Regions from separate parts of the Mesorhizobium sp. M0185 genome, predicted to be linked through region 1. Evidence: riboswitches for the same ligand, from Rfam matches in the RefSeq annotation. Region 1 holds a riboswitch; the other holds the start of a gene.
What was found. Region 1 has a riboswitch for cobalamin ahead of NKJ20_RS02160 (CbtB domain-containing protein). Riboswitches for the same ligand answer to the same signal wherever they lie in the genome.
Positions count from the first base shown of each region.

Region 2: it holds a riboswitch for cobalamin, as region 1 does, so the genes downstream of both, metE (5-methyltetrahydropteroyltriglutamate--homocysteine S-methyltransferase) here and NKJ20_RS02160 (CbtB domain-containing protein) in region 1, are expected to answer to the same signal.

Region 1 covers NZ_JAMYSY010000002.1:78,465-87,698, reverse strand. Annotated here, with positions in the region: gene mgtE (magnesium transporter) at 1-1,060, shown strand, start outside; gene NKJ20_RS02180 (MerR family transcriptional regulator) at 1,201-1,587, shown strand; gene NKJ20_RS02175 (methyltransferase family protein) at 1,607-2,113, opposite strand; gene NKJ20_RS02170 (heparan-alpha-glucosaminide N-acetyltransferase) at 2,130-3,128, opposite strand; gene NKJ20_RS02165 (SRPBCC family protein) at 3,347-3,514, opposite strand; cobalamin riboswitch at 3,864-4,060, shown strand; gene NKJ20_RS02160 (CbtB domain-containing protein) at 4,097-4,276, shown strand; gene NKJ20_RS02155 (CbtA family protein) at 4,292-5,074, shown strand; gene cobU (bifunctional adenosylcobinamide kinase/adenosylcobinamide-phosphate guanylyltransferase) at 5,067-5,588, shown strand; gene cobO (cob(I)yrinic acid a,c-diamide adenosyltransferase) at 5,590-6,222, shown strand; gene NKJ20_RS02140 (hypothetical protein) at 6,699-7,013, shown strand; gene cbiB (adenosylcobinamide-phosphate synthase CbiB) at 7,041-8,012, opposite strand; gene cobD (threonine-phosphate decarboxylase CobD) at 8,011-9,069, shown strand; gene NKJ20_RS02125 (tyrosine phosphatase family protein) at 9,066-9,234, shown strand, end outside.
Region 2 covers NZ_JAMYSY010000027.1:43,569-52,802, forward strand. Annotated here, with positions in the region: gene pdxR (MocR-like pyridoxine biosynthesis transcription factor PdxR) at 1-132, opposite strand, end outside; gene NKJ20_RS20835 (trans-sulfuration enzyme family protein) at 207-1,439, shown strand; gene NKJ20_RS20840 (dihydrodipicolinate synthase family protein) at 1,492-2,394, shown strand; gene metE (5-methyltetrahydropteroyltriglutamate--homocysteine S-methyltransferase) at 2,660-5,005, opposite strand; cobalamin riboswitch at 5,101-5,301, opposite strand; gene NKJ20_RS20850 (hypothetical protein) at 5,714-6,394, shown strand; gene NKJ20_RS20855 (helix-turn-helix transcriptional regulator) at 6,417-7,250, opposite strand; partial or broken gene NKJ20_RS20860 (MFS transporter) at 7,462-8,776, opposite strand; gene tyrS (tyrosine--tRNA ligase) at 9,007-9,234, opposite strand, start outside.

The sequences.
Region 1 (9,234 bases):
CGTTTACATTCTCGAGGACCTCGACCAGGAGGACCAGGACGAGATCCTGTCGCGGCTGCCGTTCACCGAGCGGATCAGGCTGCGGCGTTCGCTCGACTATCCCGAAGAGACCGCCGGCCGCCGCATGCAGACCGAGTTCGTCGCGGTGCCGCCGTTCTGGACGATCGGCCAGACCATCGACTACATGCGCGAGGACAACAATCTTCCCGACCGTTTCAGCCAGATCTTCGTCATCGATCCGAGCTTCAAGTTGCTCGGCGCCATCGACCTCGACCAGATCCTGCGTACCAAGCGCTCGGTCAAGGTCGAAGAGGTCATGCATGAGACCAGGCATGCCATCCCGGCCACCATGGACCAGGAGGAGGCGGCACGCGAATTCGAACAATACGATCTTCTGTCCGCCGCCGTCGTCGACGAGAACGAGCGGCTGGTCGGCGTGCTGACCATCGACGACGTCGTCGACGTCATCCAGCAGGAGGCCGAGGAAGATCTGCTGCGCATGGGCGGCGTCGGCGACGAAGAACTCTCGGACAGCATCTTTTCGACCTCGCGCTCGCGCGTGCCGTGGCTGCTGGTCAATCTTTTGACGGCTTTCCTGGCGGCCTCGGTGATCGGCCTGTTCGACCGCACCATCGAGCATATCGTGGCGCTGGCGGTGCTGATGCCGATCGTCGCCGGCATGGGCGGCAATGCCGGCTCGCAGACCATGACGGTCACGGTGCGGGCGCTGGCGACCAGGGACCTCGACATCTACAATGCCGGCCGCATCATCCGCCGCGAAATCGGGGTGGGCTTCATCAACGGCATCATCTTTGCCATCCTGATCGGCCTCGTCGCTGCTGCCTGGTTCCACGATCGCAATCTCGGCGGCATCATTGCGGCTGCGATGATCATCAATATGTTCGTGGCGGCTCTGGCGGGCATCCTTATCCCGCTGCTGCTCGACCGCTTCAAGATCGATCCGGCTGTGGCTTCGGCGGTTTTCGTCACCACGGTCACCGATGTCGTCGGGTTCTTTGCCTTTCTCGGGCTCGCCACATGGTGGTTCGGCGTGCGCTGAACGTCACCTCAATTGACTTTTACGTAAATGCCATGCGAGGCTTTGAAAGGTGCCTTGTCCGCCGATTCTGGTACGCGCCTGGGCACCGGCGGCGCCGGCCAGTTGGAACTCGCGGCGTGGCCGGGGGCATTGGAGTGACGATGCGGGAATATTATTCGATCACGGAGCTGACCCGCGAATTCGACGTGTCGACGCGGACGTTGCGCTTCTATGAGGACGAAGGGCTGGTGCAGCCGGTAAGACGCGGCCGCACCCGGCTGTTCCGCCCATCGGACCGTCATCTCATCCGCCAGATCATGCGGGGAAAAAGGCTCGGCTTCTCGATCAACGAGATCCGTGAGATCATCCAGATGTACAGGGAGCCGCCCGGCGAGGTAGGCCAGCTCAAGCTGATGATCAAGCGCATCGAGGAAAAGCGCGAGGATCTTCGCCAGAAACGCCGCGACCTCGAAGAGACCCTGGCAGAGCTCGACCAAGCCGAGGAATCCTGCGTCGAGCGGCTGGTGGAACTCGGCGTCACCACATGAGCGTGGCGTCAGCGCCGGCTCAAATCCAGCGCCGCACCCTTTTGGCGTAGTCCCGGTATTTCTTGCCGAATTTGGCCGTCAGCACCTTCTCCTCGCTCTCGATCGTCAGCTTCTGCGTCAGGAACGCCGCGATGACTGCCAGCGGCAGGAACCAGGCGATCCCAGTGACAAAGGCGAGGCTGACCAGCAGCAGCGTGTTGGCGAGGTAGATCGGGTTGCGGCTGACGGCGAAGGGTCCGGTGGTCACCAGATGGTCAGGCACGCCGTTCGGGTTGAGCGTCGTCTTGGCGCGGATCATGGTGCGGATTGCCGTGAACCAGAGCGCGGCAACCGCCACCAACCCCACAAGGCCGGCGGCGAACAGGATGTCGCCGAGAAGATCGCCGATCCACGGCAGCGGGTAGAACAGCCCTAGCGCGACGCTGACGATGATGGCGGCGACATAGATCAGCGGCGGCCATGGGATGTGCCCCAGCTTCGGCTGCCCAGGATTTTGCTGCACGGGTTTCGGGTGACTGTCGCTCATTATTGTCCTCCCTCGATTAGCGCGTTCCCGGTTCCGCCGCCTCGGTTTGGGCGGTGCAGGTGCCGGCGAGCTCGCCAATATGCGCCTTCCACTCCGGGGACTGGTCGTTGCTGTAGAGCCGGTCAAGCGAGGCTTCGCCCTGGAGAGTGTCCAGCATGCAGGCACAATAGCTGGAGCAGAACTCGGTGTCGCGTGCCTGCTCGCAGGATATCTGGCAGGATTTCAGAAAACGCACCTCCCTGGTTTCGGCCTGCGCCGGCATGAATTGCGAAAACAGCCAGACCGAGCCGATCAGCACCGGCTGATGGATCAAATAGAAGGCAAGGCTGTGCCGGCCGATGAAGACCAGCGGATTTGCCCAGCGGCCAGGCGCCAAGGCCGACAGCCGCGTCAGCGCGCCGGAGGTGGCGGCGAGCTTGGTAACCGCGATGCCGGCAAGTACGGCGCCGAACCAGGGCAGCAGTGGAACGTAGTCGTTGGAGCGCGGGTTGGTCGCCGACAGGCCGACCCACCACAAAGCCGGATGATCGAAAAGCTCAGATCGCAGGTAGAAAGGCGCGGCAATGGCGAGGGCTGCCACGGCAAGCGTCAGTAGCGCCGGCAGGCGCAGGAACGCCAGGCCGAGCAGGCTGGCGAGCGCGATCTCGTGCAATATGCCGAAGAAGATGAAGCCGTCGGGCGTGGCGATGCGGGTGACCAGCGATATTGCGAGCGCTGCGCCGGCAACCGTGGCGAAGCGCTTCCAGAAGCCGGTCCAGCGGATTTTCTTGCCATGGGCGAGATAGAGGCTGATGCCGACCAGGAACAGGAAGCTCGAGGCGATGCAGCGCGCGTAGATTTTCCACCAGCCGAAGGCGGTGAGGCCGGGATCGGTGTAGCCGAAGAATTCGAGGTCCCAGGTGAAATGATAGCTCGCCATGGCAAGCAAAGCGATGCCGCGTGCAATGTCGATAGCGGCGATGCGCTTCGACTTCGGTTGATCCTGAACGGCTGCGCTCGGCGTGTCGATGCTCATGGTCTCGCTGTCCTGGTTCAGCCCCGGCAAGACGACTATCACGGTTGCCACCGTCAAAAGAAGCAGGGCCTTGCGTCGCGTTGGTACCGGTCGGCATCAGAGCTGCTTTAGGCCAGAGCCGGAAAGCCTTTGGCCGGCGTGCTGGCGTTTTTCGGACTGGGCGCGGTTTTCGCGACACTCGGCCTGCTGGCGGCGGCCTGCGGCTTCGTCACCTGGCGCTATCTGCCCAAATCGCTTTGATGTGCGAGCGCCGCATGGCGCTCGCGCACCCAGTTGTGGAAGCGGTGCAAGTCGTATTCCTCGGGCATCAGTACGCCGGCCTTGTGGCGCATCGAGCGCAGGCCCATCTGGTTGACCTCGCAGATAACAGCATCCTCCTCCAGCACCTGGGTACCGAAGGCGACGATGTTGTCGATATCCGCGGCCGGATCGGCGAGCGCTTCGCCTCGCGGCAGACGAGCAGCCAGTTGCGATACCAGATGGCCTCGAGATCGCGCTGATAGGCCGCGATGTCCCAACAGGCTGATGACGGCAGCGTCGGCTCGGCCCGCATCAGGCCGTTGTAGGGACCGCGCTCATTCGGGCTGGGTTGCATGCCAGCTTCCTCCCCATCCGCCAGCCGACACCCGGCTGCGAAAATTGTCAATCGCGGCGCCGGCCGACCGGCTTGGCGAGGCGGCGCATTCGCCACACGATCCGGCGGAATTTGGTTTGCCGGGCGCGGCGATTCTGCCTATAGTCGCTGATGTCGTCGGTTCCGTTTGGAACCAAGAGGGAATGCGGTGAGGGCAAGTTGTTTGCCCAATGCCGTGGCTGCCCCCGCAACTGTGTGCGGTAGTCCTCTCCATATGCCACTGAAGGTTCGCCTTCGGGAAGGTGGGGAAGGGCGCTGATCCGCGAGCCAGGAGACCTGCCGGCGACAGGAAACTGACTTCTATGCCCTCGGGTGGAGGGCGAAAGGACAAGACATGAATACCGCTTCCGTTTCGCTCGGCGCTTCCGCCTCCTCGCAGTCGCGTCTCATGCAACTGGCGCTTGCTGCATTCCTCGGCATTTTCGTCATGGGCTTTGTCGGCTTCTCGCATATCGATGCGGTCCACAATGCCGCGCACGACTATCGCCATTCGATGGGCTTTCCCTGCCACTAACAAGGGGCTGACATCATGACACTGTTTCGCAACGTCGTGTTCATCGCGGCGATCGCAGGGCTTGTGGCCGGCGTGGCTCTCGCCTGCATGCAAGCCTATGCCACGGTGCCGCTCATCCTAAAGGCGGAAGTCTACGAACAGGCCGGCGGCGGCCATGACCATGCCGCGGCACCTGCGGCACCGGCCGAAAACGCCGCAGGCACGACGGCTATGAGCAGCGCCGCGCCGGCACCGGCTGAAGCAATGGCTCCGGCGGAAGACGAAGGCTGGGCGCCGGCGGACGTTTTCGAACGCTTCGGCTTCAGCGTCGTTGCCAATATCGTCACCGGCATCGGCTTTGCGCTGGTCCTGGTTGCGGTTTCGGAATTCGCCGGCGGCATCGGCAATTGGCGCCAGGGCCTGTTCTGGGGGCTGGCCGGCTTTGCCGCGTTCACGCTGGCGCCGGGCCTCGGCCTGCCGCCGGAACTGCCGGCGATGCCGGCGGCCGACCTTGTCCAACGCCAGATCTGGTGGTGGGCAACAGTGCTGGCGACAGCGGCCGGTCTCGGCCTTATCGTCTTCCGCAGATCGCTGCCGCTGGTGGCTCTTGCCGTGGCGTTGATCGTTGCGCCGCATATCGTCGGCGCGCCGCAGCCCGATAGCTTCGAAACGGCCATCCCGGAAGGCCTGCACCACCAGTTCGTGGTGGCGGTGACGCTGACCAATCTGGTGTTCTGGCTGGTGCTCGGCGCGGTCGTCGGCGTGGTGCGCGGACGCTTCACGGGCACGGCGACCAGCCTGCGCGACAGCTTTGCCTGACCGCGCTGCCGGGGCACTGACCCTGGTCATCGGCGGTGGGCGCGCCGCGACGCCCGCCCATGCCGAGAGGCTGGTAACGGCCTGTCCGGCGCCGTGGAGCTATATTGCCACCGCGCAAGCCTATGACGAGGAGATGCGCCAGCGCATCGCGCTGCACCGCTCGCGGCGCGGCGCCGGCTGGACGACCATCGATGCGCCGCTCGACCTTGCCGGCGCGATCGGAGCGCTGCCTGACGGCCAGCCGGTGCTGATCGACTGCCTGACGCTGTGGCTGACCAACCATATGCTGGCCGACCATGATGTCGAGGCCGAATGCCGGAGGCTGGCCGATGTGTTGTCGCGGCCGCGTGGGCCGTGGTTCGTGGTGTCCAACGAGGTCGGCCAGGGCATCGTGCCGGACAATGCGCTGGCAAGACGGTTTCGCGACGCCGCCGGTCGGTTGAATCAGGATGTCGCGGCTGTTGCCAGCACCGTGCTTTTGATGGTGGCGGGGCTGCCGCTCAAGGTGAAATGACATGGCTGATATTATCGATCTCAAGACCATTGAACAGGGGGACGAGGAACGCCACCGCGCCAAGATGGCCAAGCGCAAGGCGGTGCAGGACGCCGAGGTCGCGGCCAAGACGGTCGAGAAGGGGCTGCTGATCGTCAACACCGGACCGGGCAAGGGCAAGACCACGGCCGCCTTTGGGCTGGCGCTCAGGATGCTCGGCTATGGCAAGCGCGTCGGCGTCGTCCAGTTCATCAAGGGCAAGTGGCACACCGGCGAGAAGGACGCGTTTGCTAGTTTTGGCGATCGCGTCGTCTGGCACGCCATGGGCGAGGGCTTTACCTGGGAAACGCAGGACCTGAAACGCGATATCGCGGCGGCCGAGGCCGCCTGGGCGAAGGCGCTCGAGCTGATGGCCGAGCCGTCGATCAGCCTCGTGGTGCTCGACGAGCTGAACATCGCGCTGCGCTACGACTACCTCGATCTCGAAAAAGTGGTCGCGGCGTTGAAGGCGCGTCGCGAAGGCCTGCATGTCGTCGTCACCGGCCGCAACGCCAAACCGGTATTGGTCGAGGCGGCCGATCTGGTCACCGAGATGGGCGTGACCAAGCACCACTTCTCCGCCGGCGTGAAGGCGCAGCAGGGGATCGAGTTCTGAGGGGGTTGCTGGGGAGGCAGAGGCGCGGTGTCTCGACCTCTCAAGATTTGGGTTCCTCGCCCGCCGCGAAGCGGGGGAGAGGTGGCCGCGAAGCGGCCGGAGAGGGGGCTTTAGTAGAGCGCGGTTCCCCTCTCCGTCTCGGCTTCGCCGAGCCACCTCTCCCCACTTTCGTGGGGCGAGAAACCCAAGCTGGAACTAAGCTGCGAACCTTCAAGGCTGAAGGCGCCCTATTTTGTTCTTGCTTTGTGCCGGCAGCTATGCTAGTAACTTCGGTATGGTGCTGATTGGCTCCAACGACCCGCCGCATGGTGGGTTTTTTGTTTCGCCTGGGATCGGGCGAAGATCACAACAGAATTACGACCGTCGAGATTACCCCAAACAGTGCGATCAGCAGAAAGTCGGCGATCCGGTAGAGTTTCAGTGCCGCCGGATGTCAGGGATAGAGTTCTGGTCGCTTGCGAAGCTGGAGATTGTTCGTGGACCAGGCGGTAATCGTCTATCTTATTCTCAATGATGGTCAGTTTGGTGCCGCTGACGAACGCGAATCCATTTATGCGCTCGAGAATCGGCTAGAGAAAGCTATCGAGGATGCATCGGTCGGCGAGTTTGACGGTGACTTGTTTGGTGAAGGCGAATGCATCCTCTACATGTATGGGCCAAACGCTGAACGACTTTTTGTCGTAGTCGAACCCTTATTGAAATCTTCTCCCGTAGCTGCCGGTGGGTACGCGATCAAAAGGTTTGGCGTGGAAGCCGATCCGAGCGCAAAGGAAGTCCGTGTTACCTGGTAGGTCGGGTTTTCCGACCCATTCGGACGTTCACGCGGCGATGACGATCACCGCGATCACGCCGAACAGCGCGATCAGCAGAAAGTCGGCGATCCGGTAGAGTTTCAGCGCCCGTCGGATGTCGGTGCTCTCGACATCATCGCGCCGGCCGCCTTCGCCCATCAATGCGTCTTCGACCATGACGCCGTCATAGGAACGGGGGCCGGCGAGCGCCAGGCCGAGCGCGCCGGCCATCGCTGCTTCCGGCCAGCCGGCATTGGGCGAGCGGTGTTTTTTCGCATCGCGCCGCACGGCGTGCCAGGCGCCGTTGGCGTCGGCGCCCTTGACCAGAAAAGCGGCGAGTACGATCAGCAGCGCCGTCAGCCGCGACGCCGGCAGATTGATCCAATCGTCGAAGCGCGCAGCCGCCCAGCCGAAGGCTTCGTGGCGCGGGGTGCGATGGCCGATCATCGAATCGGCGGTGTTGGCGGCCTTGTAGGCGACGCCGCCGGCGAGCCCGCCGATACCGAGCCAGAAGGCCGGAGCGACGACGCCGTCGGAGAAATTCTCGGCCAGGCTTTCGATCGCGGCGCGGCAGACAGCGGCCCTGTCGAGCTTTTCCGGGTCGCGACCGACGATCCGCGAGACGGCAATGCGGCCCATGTCCAGTCCGCCGCTGTCGAGGGCGTCGGCGACGGCTTCGACATGCTCGGCCAGGCTCTTCTGCGACAGCAGCGACGTCGCCAGGATTGCGGTAACCAACAAGCCGAGGGGAATGCTCCAAAGCAAGGTTTCGAGCCAGAGGGCGAGGGCGGCCGGCACCAGCACGATCACCAGCAGCGTGACGACGCCCCAGCCGCGACGGTGGGCGTCGGAATCAGTGGCGCGGTTGAGCCTGCGGTCGAGAAAGGATATCAGCCTGCCGAACCAGGTGACGGGATGGCCAATGGCATCGAAGAGCCGGGCCGGGTAGCCGAGTACAAGTTCGATGGCCAGCGACAGGAAAGTGATCAGGATCGGCATGAAGGCTCTTGATGGAGTGACGGCGGCAGTGGACCACGGCGGAAGCCTTGGCCGGGCGAGGGCGCTTTTCCCTCACGCGCCGCTGCCTTTCGTCGACCTCTCGACCGGGATTAATCCGCACTCCTACCCGCTTTTCGATTTGCCCGCCACCGCCCTGTCGCGATTGCCGGAAACAGCGCGCGGCCGCGACTTGGCTGAACGCGCGGCAAGCGCCTATGGCGCCCCGTCGGCGGCGAATGTCGCAGCGGCGCCCGGCACGCAGATCTTGTTGCCGCGCGTCGCTTCCCTGGTCAGCCCGGGCACGGCGCTGGTGCTCGGGCCGACTTATGCCGAGCATCGGCGGGCAGCGGCGATCGCCGGCCATGCGGCGGCTGAAGTCGATGATTTCGAAGCCCTGGCGGCGGCCGACCTTGCCGTCGTCGTCAACCCCAACAACCCGGACGGGCGTGTCGTCGAGCGCGAAAGATTGCTTCGACTTGCCGGGACATTACGAGCCAGAGGTGGGCTGCTGGTGGTCGACGAGGCTTTCATGGATGTCGGCCCGCGCAGCGAAAGCCTGGCCGGCGACGTCGACCAGGGCGGCATCGTCGTGCTGCGTTCGTTCGGCAAGTTCTTCGGCCTGGCCGGCCTGCGGCTTGGCTTTGCACTGGCCGATGCGCTGACGGTCGAGCGGCTGGAGGCGCAATTCGGGCCATGGGCGGTTGCCGGGCCGGCGCTCGAATATGGCATAAGGGCGCTTGCCGATACCGGCTGGCAGGCCGGGATGCGGCGCCGTCTGGCCGAGGATGCCGCACGGCTCGATACGCTGTTCGGCCGCTTCGGCGTGCCTGTCGCCGGTGGCACCGCGCTGTTCCGCTATATCAGGCTGGCGAACGCTGCCGGCCTGTTTTCGGCGCTTGGCCAGCGCGGCATCCTGCTTCGGCATTTCGCCGATCGTCCGGATGTGCTGCGCGCCGGCCTGCCGGGAGCCGACGAAGAATGGCGGCGGCTCGAATCCGCACTTGCCGGCTGGGCCTCGCGGCGCGACGATAATGCCAAGGGAGAAACGACCCAATGATCCATGTCTGCTCGCTGTCCAAAGTCGAGGAAACGGTAACGAAGACCGGGGCCGGCCGGCTGCTTTCGCTGCTTGCCGCCGGAACGGAGGTGATGCGACCGGCCTCGATCACCAGGGAAAACCATCTGCATCTGGTCATGCATGACATTGCGGTGGCGCAAGAGG
Region 2 (9,234 bases), on a different contig from region 1:
AGGCAGCTGACTGCCGGTTTCGTAGACACTTCCGAGGATCTGCTCGCGAAGAGCCTCGTAGATCTGGCGTGCACCCATCGCGTGCGTGCGACCTGCAGAACCGGCACTTGAAGACTGGACCATTTCATTCATCGCCAACTGGATATTTCACATTGGCCAGTTTGCCGTCAATCTTTCGGAAACCCAAGCAAGATCTTAGAGGCCGAATGACCCGCTCCTATCAATCGGAAACCGATGCTCTCACGCGGTCGCTCAACGACACCGGTCCCGGATTCGCCACTCGGGCGATCCATCATGGCTACGATCCCGCCGGCTTTTCCAATGCCGTTCAGCCGCCAGTCTTCTTGACCTCGACCTATGGATTCGAAAGCGTGGCAGCGAACGAGGCCGCCGCCGCGCTTGGCGGAAGGCTCTATGCGCGCGAATACAATCCGACGACGGAGATCCTCGAGCAACGGCTCGCCAATCTGGAAGGAGCCGAGGCAGGTCTGGTCGTTGCCTCGGGGATGGCGGCTTTCGGGACGCTGATCCTGTCGCTCCTGTCCCAAGGCGATGAACTCATCGTCCACAGGACGCTTTATGCGAACACGCTTGCCATGGTCGAACAGGCGGTCCCCCGCTTCGGCATCAAGGTCGTCGCGGTCGACCTGTCCGATCCTCACAATCTCGATGCCGCGATCACCGAGCGGACCCGGCTTGTTTTCTTCGAGACGCCGGTGAATCCGCTGAGCCGCATCCTCGACATCACTGCCATTGCCGAGCGCGCCCACGCGCGCGGTGTAAAGGTTGCAGTCGACAGCACCTTCGCCTCCCCCGCGCTCCAGCGGCCGCTCGAACATGGGGCAGACCTCGTGCTCCACTCGCTGACCAAATACATCAATGGGCACGGCGATGCCCTTGGTGGGGGGATTCTCGGCGACGCGCAAACGCTCCGCACGCTGCACGAAACGGGCCTGCGCTACATCACCGGCGCAGCGCTCTCGCCCATGTCAGCCTTCCTGATCCTGCGCGGTCTGAAGACGCTCACGCTGCGCATGGAACGGCACAGCGCCACGGCCCTTGCGGTGGCTCAGGCGCTCGAGGCGCACCCGGCGGTGGCATGGGTGAGTTATCCCTTCCTCGGCTCGCACCCTGATCAGGTGACGGCGCGAAAGCAGATGTCCCAAGGGTCGGGCATGTTGGCCTTTGGCCTCCACGCTGGGTTCGAGGGCGCGCGGCGGATGATGGACCGGCTCAACCTGATCACCCGGGCTGTCAGCCTCGGCGATGCCGACAGCCTCATCTATCATCCGGCAAGCCTGACCCGTGCTCGTCAGCCGATCCGCAAGGATGCGCATCTGGCCGATGGAGTCGGCGAGGACCTCATGCGTCTCTCGGTGGGTCTTGAAGACGTCGATGACCTAATCGCCGACCTGCGGCGGGCTCTGGACGCCTTGTGATGACCTGTCGTCCGGCCAGTCCTGCGCTCACGCACAAACCTGGAGCCTTGCCATGGCATTCCTGAGCGGTCTTTCCGCGTTTCCCATCACGCCCGCCGATCGTGACGGCCGCGTCGATACCGTTGCTCTGCGCAGGCTGATTGCTCGGCTTGGCGCCGCTCAGGTCGACTCCATCGGTCTTCTCGGCAGCACCGGCACCTATATGTATCTGTCGCGCGAGGAACGGCGACGGACGCTCGCCGAGACCTTGGACGAAATCGCCGGGCGAATGCCGCTCCTGGTGGGTGTGGGCGCGCTGCGCACCGATGAAGCAGTGAGGTTCGCGCAAGACGCCAAGGCCCTTGGAGCTGCCGCGGGGCTGCTTGCGGCCGCCTCCTACACCCCGCTCACTGATGACGAGGTGTTCGAACATTTCTCGACGGTGGCGTGCGAGAGCGGCCTGCCGATCGTCGTCTACGACAATCCAGGAACGACGCATTTCCATTTCACCCCAGCACTCGTCAGCCGCCTGGCAAAGGTGGGTGGGATTGTCGCTATCAAGAATCCGACAGACAAGGGCGATGCGATCAAGAGCCATCTGGCCGACCAGAGGCGCACTGTGCCGGAAGGGTTCTCGATCGGCTACAGCGGCGACTGGAACGCCGCAGAGGCCATGATCGCCGGCGCCGACACATGGTACAGCGTCCTCGCCGGCATCCTGCCCGAGGTCTGCGTGAAGATCGTCACGGCGGCGCAACAGGGCGATGCGGCCGAAGCGCGACGGATCGATGCCACGCTTGCGCCGCTCTGGAGACTCTTCAAGGAGTTCTCGAGCCTTCGCGTCGTCTATGCACTTGCCGAATTGCTCGACATTTGCCGTGCCGACCCCCCGCGTCCCATCCTGCCTCTGCCCTCAGCAGCGAAGCGCCAGATCGCCGCCGCGTTGGAACGCTTGCCATCGGATGTCAACCGGTGAATAGCGAACCCGGCGGCCAGTGAAGGAACCTGTCATGTATGTACCCGCGCATTTCGATGAACCGAGCCGAGAATCGAACTCGACACGTCACAGGGAGAAAACGGTACCCTTTACTCCTGCGCGATTAATACACGTGCCGAAGGAAAGTGCACATTTCGCTCGAGTGACTTATTTCAAAGGATGTGATCGCGTTTTGGCACATTCACAGCCGACATGCGGCAGCCGGTAACTCACCACATGGTGAGCAACCAGGAAACCCTCCGGCCTACACTTTCCACCGGAGCGCACGTGCTGCATCGACCATGTTCATCAGGGCAGGGCGGACCTCCTCCCATTTGCGTGTTTTGAGGCCACAGTCCGGGTTTACCCACAGTTGGGAATCCGACAGTCGCTCGCGGGCAAGCATGACGAGATCCGAAATCTCGCCGACTTCCGGGACGCGTGGTGAGTGAATGTCGTAGACTCCGGGACCGATTTCGTTCGGATATTTGGAGCTCGTGAAGGCGTCCAGCAGTTCCATCTTCGAGCGCGACGTCTCAATCGAAATGACATCCGCATCCATTTCAGCGATCGCGTCGATGATCTCGTTGAACTCCGAGTAGCACATGTGGGTATGGATTTGAGTCGCGTCCTTTACACCCGTTGAAGCGATCCGGAAGCATTCGACAGCCCAGTCGAGATAGTCGTTCCAATCAGACTGGCGCAGTGGCAATCCTTCGCGAAACGCGGCCTCATCGATCTGGATCATCCTTGCGCCGGACCATTCGAGATCCGTCACCTCGTCGCGGATGGCGAGCGCGATCTGGCGGCATGCTTCGGAGCGGGGTACGTCGTCGCGAACAAAAGACCAGTTGAGAATGGTCACCGGGCCTGTGAGCATTCCCTTCACAGGGTTTTCCGTAAGCGACTGGGCGAATTGCCACCAGCGCAGCGTCATCGGCTTGGGCCTCGATACGTCGCCGAAGATGATGGGGGGGCGCACGTAACGCGACCCATAGCTCTGCACCCAGGCATGCTGGGTGAAGGCGAAGCCGGACAGCTGCTCGCCGAAATGCTGTACCATGTCGTTTCGTTCGAACTCACCGTGCACCAGCACGTCCAGCCCGATCTCTTCCTGCCAGCGAATTGCAGCCTCGATCTCCTTCTTCAGGAAGGTCTCGTAGTCGACATAGCTCAGCTGGCCCTTCCCATGAGCGGCCCGCGCCCTGCGTACCTGCGGCGTCTGCGGGAAGGACCCGATGGTCGTCGTCGGGAACGGCGGCAGCCCGAGCGTGCCGGCTTGGACTCTGGAGCGCTCGGCAAAAGCGCTCTCTCGTCGCTTCATGCTGTCGTCAATGCTGGCGATCCGCCCCTCAACCAGCGGGTCATGGATCTTCGTGGATGTCACGCGAGTGGCGGCAGCCTCGGCAGACGCTTTCAACGCGCCTGCCACCGCATCCCTGCCTTGGGACAGGGCCCGGGCAAGCAACACCAACTCGTCGGTCTTCTGGGCCGCGAAGGCGAGCCACGACCTGATGTCCGCGTCGAGTTCCGTCTCCATGCGGAGGTCGATCGGCACATGCAGCATCGAGCAAGAAGGCGCGATCTCGACGCGGTCCAAGGGCCAGCCGGCGACGATCGGTTTGATGCGGTCGAGAATGACGGGCAGGTTCGCACGCCAGACGTTGCGACCATCGATCAAGCCAAGCGAGAGCACCAGATCCTTCGGTGCGAGCCGACCCACCGTTTCCAGCTGCTCGGGAGCGCGCACGAGATCAATATGCAGCCCGGCCAGGGGCAGAGAAACCGCGGTTTCGAGATTGTCTCCCAGCGGCCCGAAATAGGTAGCCAGCATGATCTTCAGCTCGGGCGCGGCTTTCGACAGCTGGCCATAGGCGAATTCGAACGCAGCTCGTTCGTTCGGGTTCAGATCGAGGACAAGCGCTGGCTCATCGATCTGCACCCAGTCGGCTCCAGACAGCTTCAGCCTCTGCAGGAGTTGCTCGTAGACGGGCAGCAGCCGCGGCAGAAGCGCGATGGGATCGAGTCCTTCGGCAGGCGATTTCGCCAGCTTGAGGAAGGTGATCGGTCCAAGGATGACTGGGCGTGTGTGAACGCCGAGAGCTTTAGCCTCGATGAAGTAATCGACCGGTTTCGTCGACGAGAGGGCGAACGTCTGATCATCGTTGAGTTCCGGCACAATGTAGTGATAGTTGGTGTCAAACCACTTGGTCATTTCCATCGCGGTTACATCAGACCGATGAGCCGCCTGCTGGTGACCAGCGTGTCGACAATCCTCCGTCTGACCCTGGTTGCCCCGCGCCATTGCGAAGTAGATGTCAAGTGGAACCTCGCCGCTATTCCAGCCGTAACGGGATGGAACGGCGCCGACCATGGCTGCGGTGTCGAGCACATGGTCGTAGAGCGAGAAGTCGTTCGACGGGATTTTCGACACGCCGCGATCGTGCTGCTCCTCCCAGCTAGCGGCACGGAGCGCCTTCGCGGTCGTGAGAAGGTCGGCAGCGGACGATTTTCCGGACCAGTAGCTTTCAAGCGCGAATTTCAGTTCTCGCCGACGACCGAAGCGGGGCACGCCGAGCGTTGCTACAGGAATTTGCTGAGAGACAGTCATGCCAGACCCCGATGGTTGGGGCGTCGGTGACAAGGAAGGCGCTAGCAGGCCGGCACGAACGCCAGGCTGCAGCGGCCACCGAGACACCCCGCCCGTGGACGTAATTCGCCGTGGCAGGTCTCCTGGCTCGCGGGGTCATAGCCTCTACCCGTCTTCCCAAGGCTATTCGCCTCAGTGACATGAGTGGGGTTGGCTCGCCGCTAACAGTTGCGGGGGCAGCGCCGGCATCGCACCGGCTTCCCTCTTAGCTCCGCTGCGGCAGCGCCGTACGGAGAACCACGACGCGGGAGACAATTACAGCAGTTCGCCTCTTTGTCAACGCCGCATAAAGAAATGTTTATGTCGTTATGTTAAATTTCCGTTGGCATGTTCCAAAGGTCGCCTCGAAAGCGAAAACTGTGGAAGCCTTGAGCGGCCGGTAAATCAAAGCAATGACGCACGGCGCCCTTGTCCAGGAGGATAGGAGTTCGTCGGCTGCCGGCAGCAAACATACCGGCAAGCGCCGTGGTGCTGCTTCCCGCATCATGCGAACCACCTCGGCGTCGAACTTCGGCTCCGAGGTTCCGACCGCTTCGTTGGTGATCTGCTCGCGACCATATTCGGCTCAATGGCGAGGCTGTTGCCCATGTGGAAGCTGTTGGCCGTGATGCCCTCGGTGATATGACACAACGATTTCGGGGGGAGCACACCGAGGCCAGGCGCAGCGGCGTGATCGAGGCCAATGTCTCGAACTGCTTGTTCGCAGCCCACCGGCTCAAGGTAACCCGGCTCAAACCACCGGCCAGCTCAAGTCCTGTCCAAATGAGGCCTGAGCGGCAAATCGTCGTGCACGCGCACGGTTTGGCGTTCGATCTTGTGATGCGTCTTGGGCGGACAATCGCCACGGTGCAGCGCGCAGAAGCGGTCCCCAATTGGGAAGCCGAGGGCGGTGAGGGCAAGCCAGCGCCACAGGCGGAAGGGGACTTGGACCTGTTTGCCCTGCTGGACCACAAGTTCGCGACACAGGGCCTCAAGGAGAAGACCAAGAGTGATTATGCGCGGGACCTCGCCAAATTCATCAAAAGCAGCGGGCGTCAAAGTTCGGCGCCGATTGACATGGAGATAGCCATCGCGGCGAACCGCCCAGGCGGACCGCAAGCCGGAATACAACCGGGTGCAGGCGGCCAAGCTCGTCCACAAGATGGCGTCGGGCACACACCGGCGATGGGAGAGCGGACCGTGGAGTGCAGGAACTTTACGCCTATCCACGCTCCCGTGGACGTGTCCTGCGGCACATCGGCAGCGATATTGAGGAGGCAGTTGAGCTTCTGGTCGAGCACTCTTACCTGCCACTACCTACGCTTAACGTCATCTCGTACTGAAAACGCACCACGCAAGGTCGAGATGTAACATGCGCCCTTCGTGGATGGTTCTAAGCTTCCTCGGGCGCGGTCAATCTGTGATAACGGTCGCTTGGAACCTCCATCACCGCGACGCGATCAAGGTTGGCGTATCGCGCTCGGTAGTAACCTTCTTCCTCCACTTCGGCGAAACTAAACTGGGGAACGTCAAAGGTCGCAGCTTCCAATCCGAAGAAAGTCGTAGCGGTTTCTTCATCCAAGAAGTTCCACTCATCTTCTCCGTCGTCATATGTGACGCGAACATAGGAGGCCATGCGCACGGCTTCCTGATCACCCATCTCTGCGATGATGGCATCGCATTCTTTCTTCAGCTTTCCTGAAACCTCACCCTTATCCCAGTCATCCAAAGCCCGATAGATTTCTGGATGATAATACTCTGGCATCTCCTCTACATCGTCACCGATAAGCTCAATGGTGCGGACATATTGCGGATTTATCAAGAGTATTTTGTTGTCAAGGCTCCAACAATACAGCCATGGCCTGCTTGTGTTATTTCTACGAAGATTATGAAGTTCCTTCAACTGACGTAAAATCGATTCACGCGCCTTTTCATCGATAGGATATTGGCGGCTGCCAACAGTCGTCTTGATCCTGAGCGTGCCGTATCGCGTTTCGGCATCGGCAATTGCAAACGGGCTCGTGCGCCACTCCTCGACATCAATCTTCCAGCCCAGCAGCTCCTCGACCGTGCATTTCAACGTGAGACAAAGGTCCTTGATCTGCTCGACGTTCAACTGCGTTTTGCCTGTTTCCCAACGGGCCACAGTCTGTTGCGTCGTTGCCATCTGCTCTGCCAAATCTTTTTGAGTCATGCCCAGTCGAACCCTAAGCTCTTTCATGTTCATAACTCACCTCGCGTGTTCAACACACGCATTGTGGATGAATTAATCTAATCGTCAAGCGTGTTCAAAAATCGCAGCATGTGTTTTTAGGGCGTCTTCGAGGCTCCGGCAGCCGTTCGTGACCACTTGCGCAAGACACAGGGCTGGTACACAGCACGAATGGGCGATCAAAAATTACTGCTGAAATTCAGATAATTATTGTGGGCGAGTCTGGATCTCTCTGATCGACACGATAGTCGACCATCACCATGATCGGACCGCTTCGTGGCCGCAGGTCAAGATGCAGCGTCGGTTCGCTGAACTTGTTGGTCGGATCCAGATTGAGCGTTTCAAAATCCGGCTGACGCAGAAGGATGCCCATCAGTCCCCCAATGACAAGAACCAGCTGGCGGACGAGCAAGGCTCCCGAAACACCTTGGACATCCGCCAGTTCGCCCCAAAGCCAGCTTCCCGCCGCCATGCCGCCGTATGTGGCCGTCTGATAGAGAGAGGGCGCGTCCAACCACCCACCGCGGCGCCGAAAGCTGCACTGTGACGTTAAACAGCGAGAATGATTGAATCCAGGCCGCACCGGCTGGCATGAGGTTGAGACAGCTCAGCCCAACGTGCTCGCTCCATGCCCGAAAGAAGCAGCTGATCGCCAATACAAAGAACGCACCGCGAATGACCCATTCGTTGGAGAGAACTTCTCGGACCCGCCCGATGAGGAGCGCGCCGCAAATCGCTCCCAGGCCGAAGAAGCCGAGCATCACGCCGTAGGTGACTGCGGTCCCTTTGATCTGTTCGCGAGCGACCAACGGCAGGAGAGCCAAAATGACAACGGCGGTGAGGCCGAAAAGCTCCGGCACATCACCTTGAGAAGGTTCGGCGACAAGAGCACGTAACGGAAGCCCGCCGCCATCGCACTGCCGAAAGCCTCCCGCGGCAGCGCTTGTCGTGCCCTTTCGGCTTTGCATCGCAACAGCGCAGCGATCAGAGCGAAGTAGCAAAGGACGTTGAAGAGGAACGCGAAGGCCGCACCGGCTGTGGCCACGATTATGCCGCCAATCGCCGGCCCGATGCTGCGCATGAGATTGTAGCTCATGCCGTTGAGCGCAACCCCGCTTGGCAGGTGTTCGCGAGGCAGGATATCTCCCATGGAGGCTTGCCAAGAGGGATCGTGCAATGCCCAACCACAGCCGATTAGGAAGGTGAGACCCAGAAGGGTCCAGGGTGTCATTCCCCGCATAGGTCAGGAACGCCAGGAAGGCGGATACGCAGACCATCAGCAGTTGCGCAGTCAACATGATCCGGCGACGGTCAAACTTGTCCGCGAGCGCTCCCGCCGCGAGCGAGAAGATCATGTAGGGGAGGGTGGTCGATGACTGGACGAGCGCCACCATTCCATGGGAGGTGGCGATGCTCGTCATCAGCCAAGCTGCCGCCGCACCTTCCACTAGGGTGCCAAGGTTCGAAATGAGTGCAGCCGACCATAGCGAACGGAAGGTCTTGTGCTGAAAAGGAACCAGTGAAGATGTTCTCTTCGCAATTGTGGGAAGCTTCGGGATCGACCGCGGGGCTGGATTTGGTTCGCCTCACTCAACCATGGCCTCGCCATACAAGCCAAGCTGCCACAGTGGCGCGCCTGCTAACCCAGAAAACTTGGCGGCCTTAACTACCCCCTGAGGAGTGTCTCTCGACATTCCTCAGGGAACTCGACGCGAATGTCTGCAATATCCGCTAAGCGGGCAGAATTTCTGCGACAGCATTTGCTGAAACCCTACTTTACAACAGTGTGGCGCTTCCGGCCGAGCGAAAGCCGGATCGGGAGGTCTTGGGAAGATATCATTGTATCAACCTCGACAACGTTGCCGTTGATCCGCACACCTCGTCCCGAGATCGCCCTTCGCGCTTCCCCTTTGGAGGAGGTCAATCCGGCGCGTACCAGCAAATCCACAAGGGCTACTCCGGCCAACCCCTCGGCGTCATTTAGATGAAGCGTCGGTAG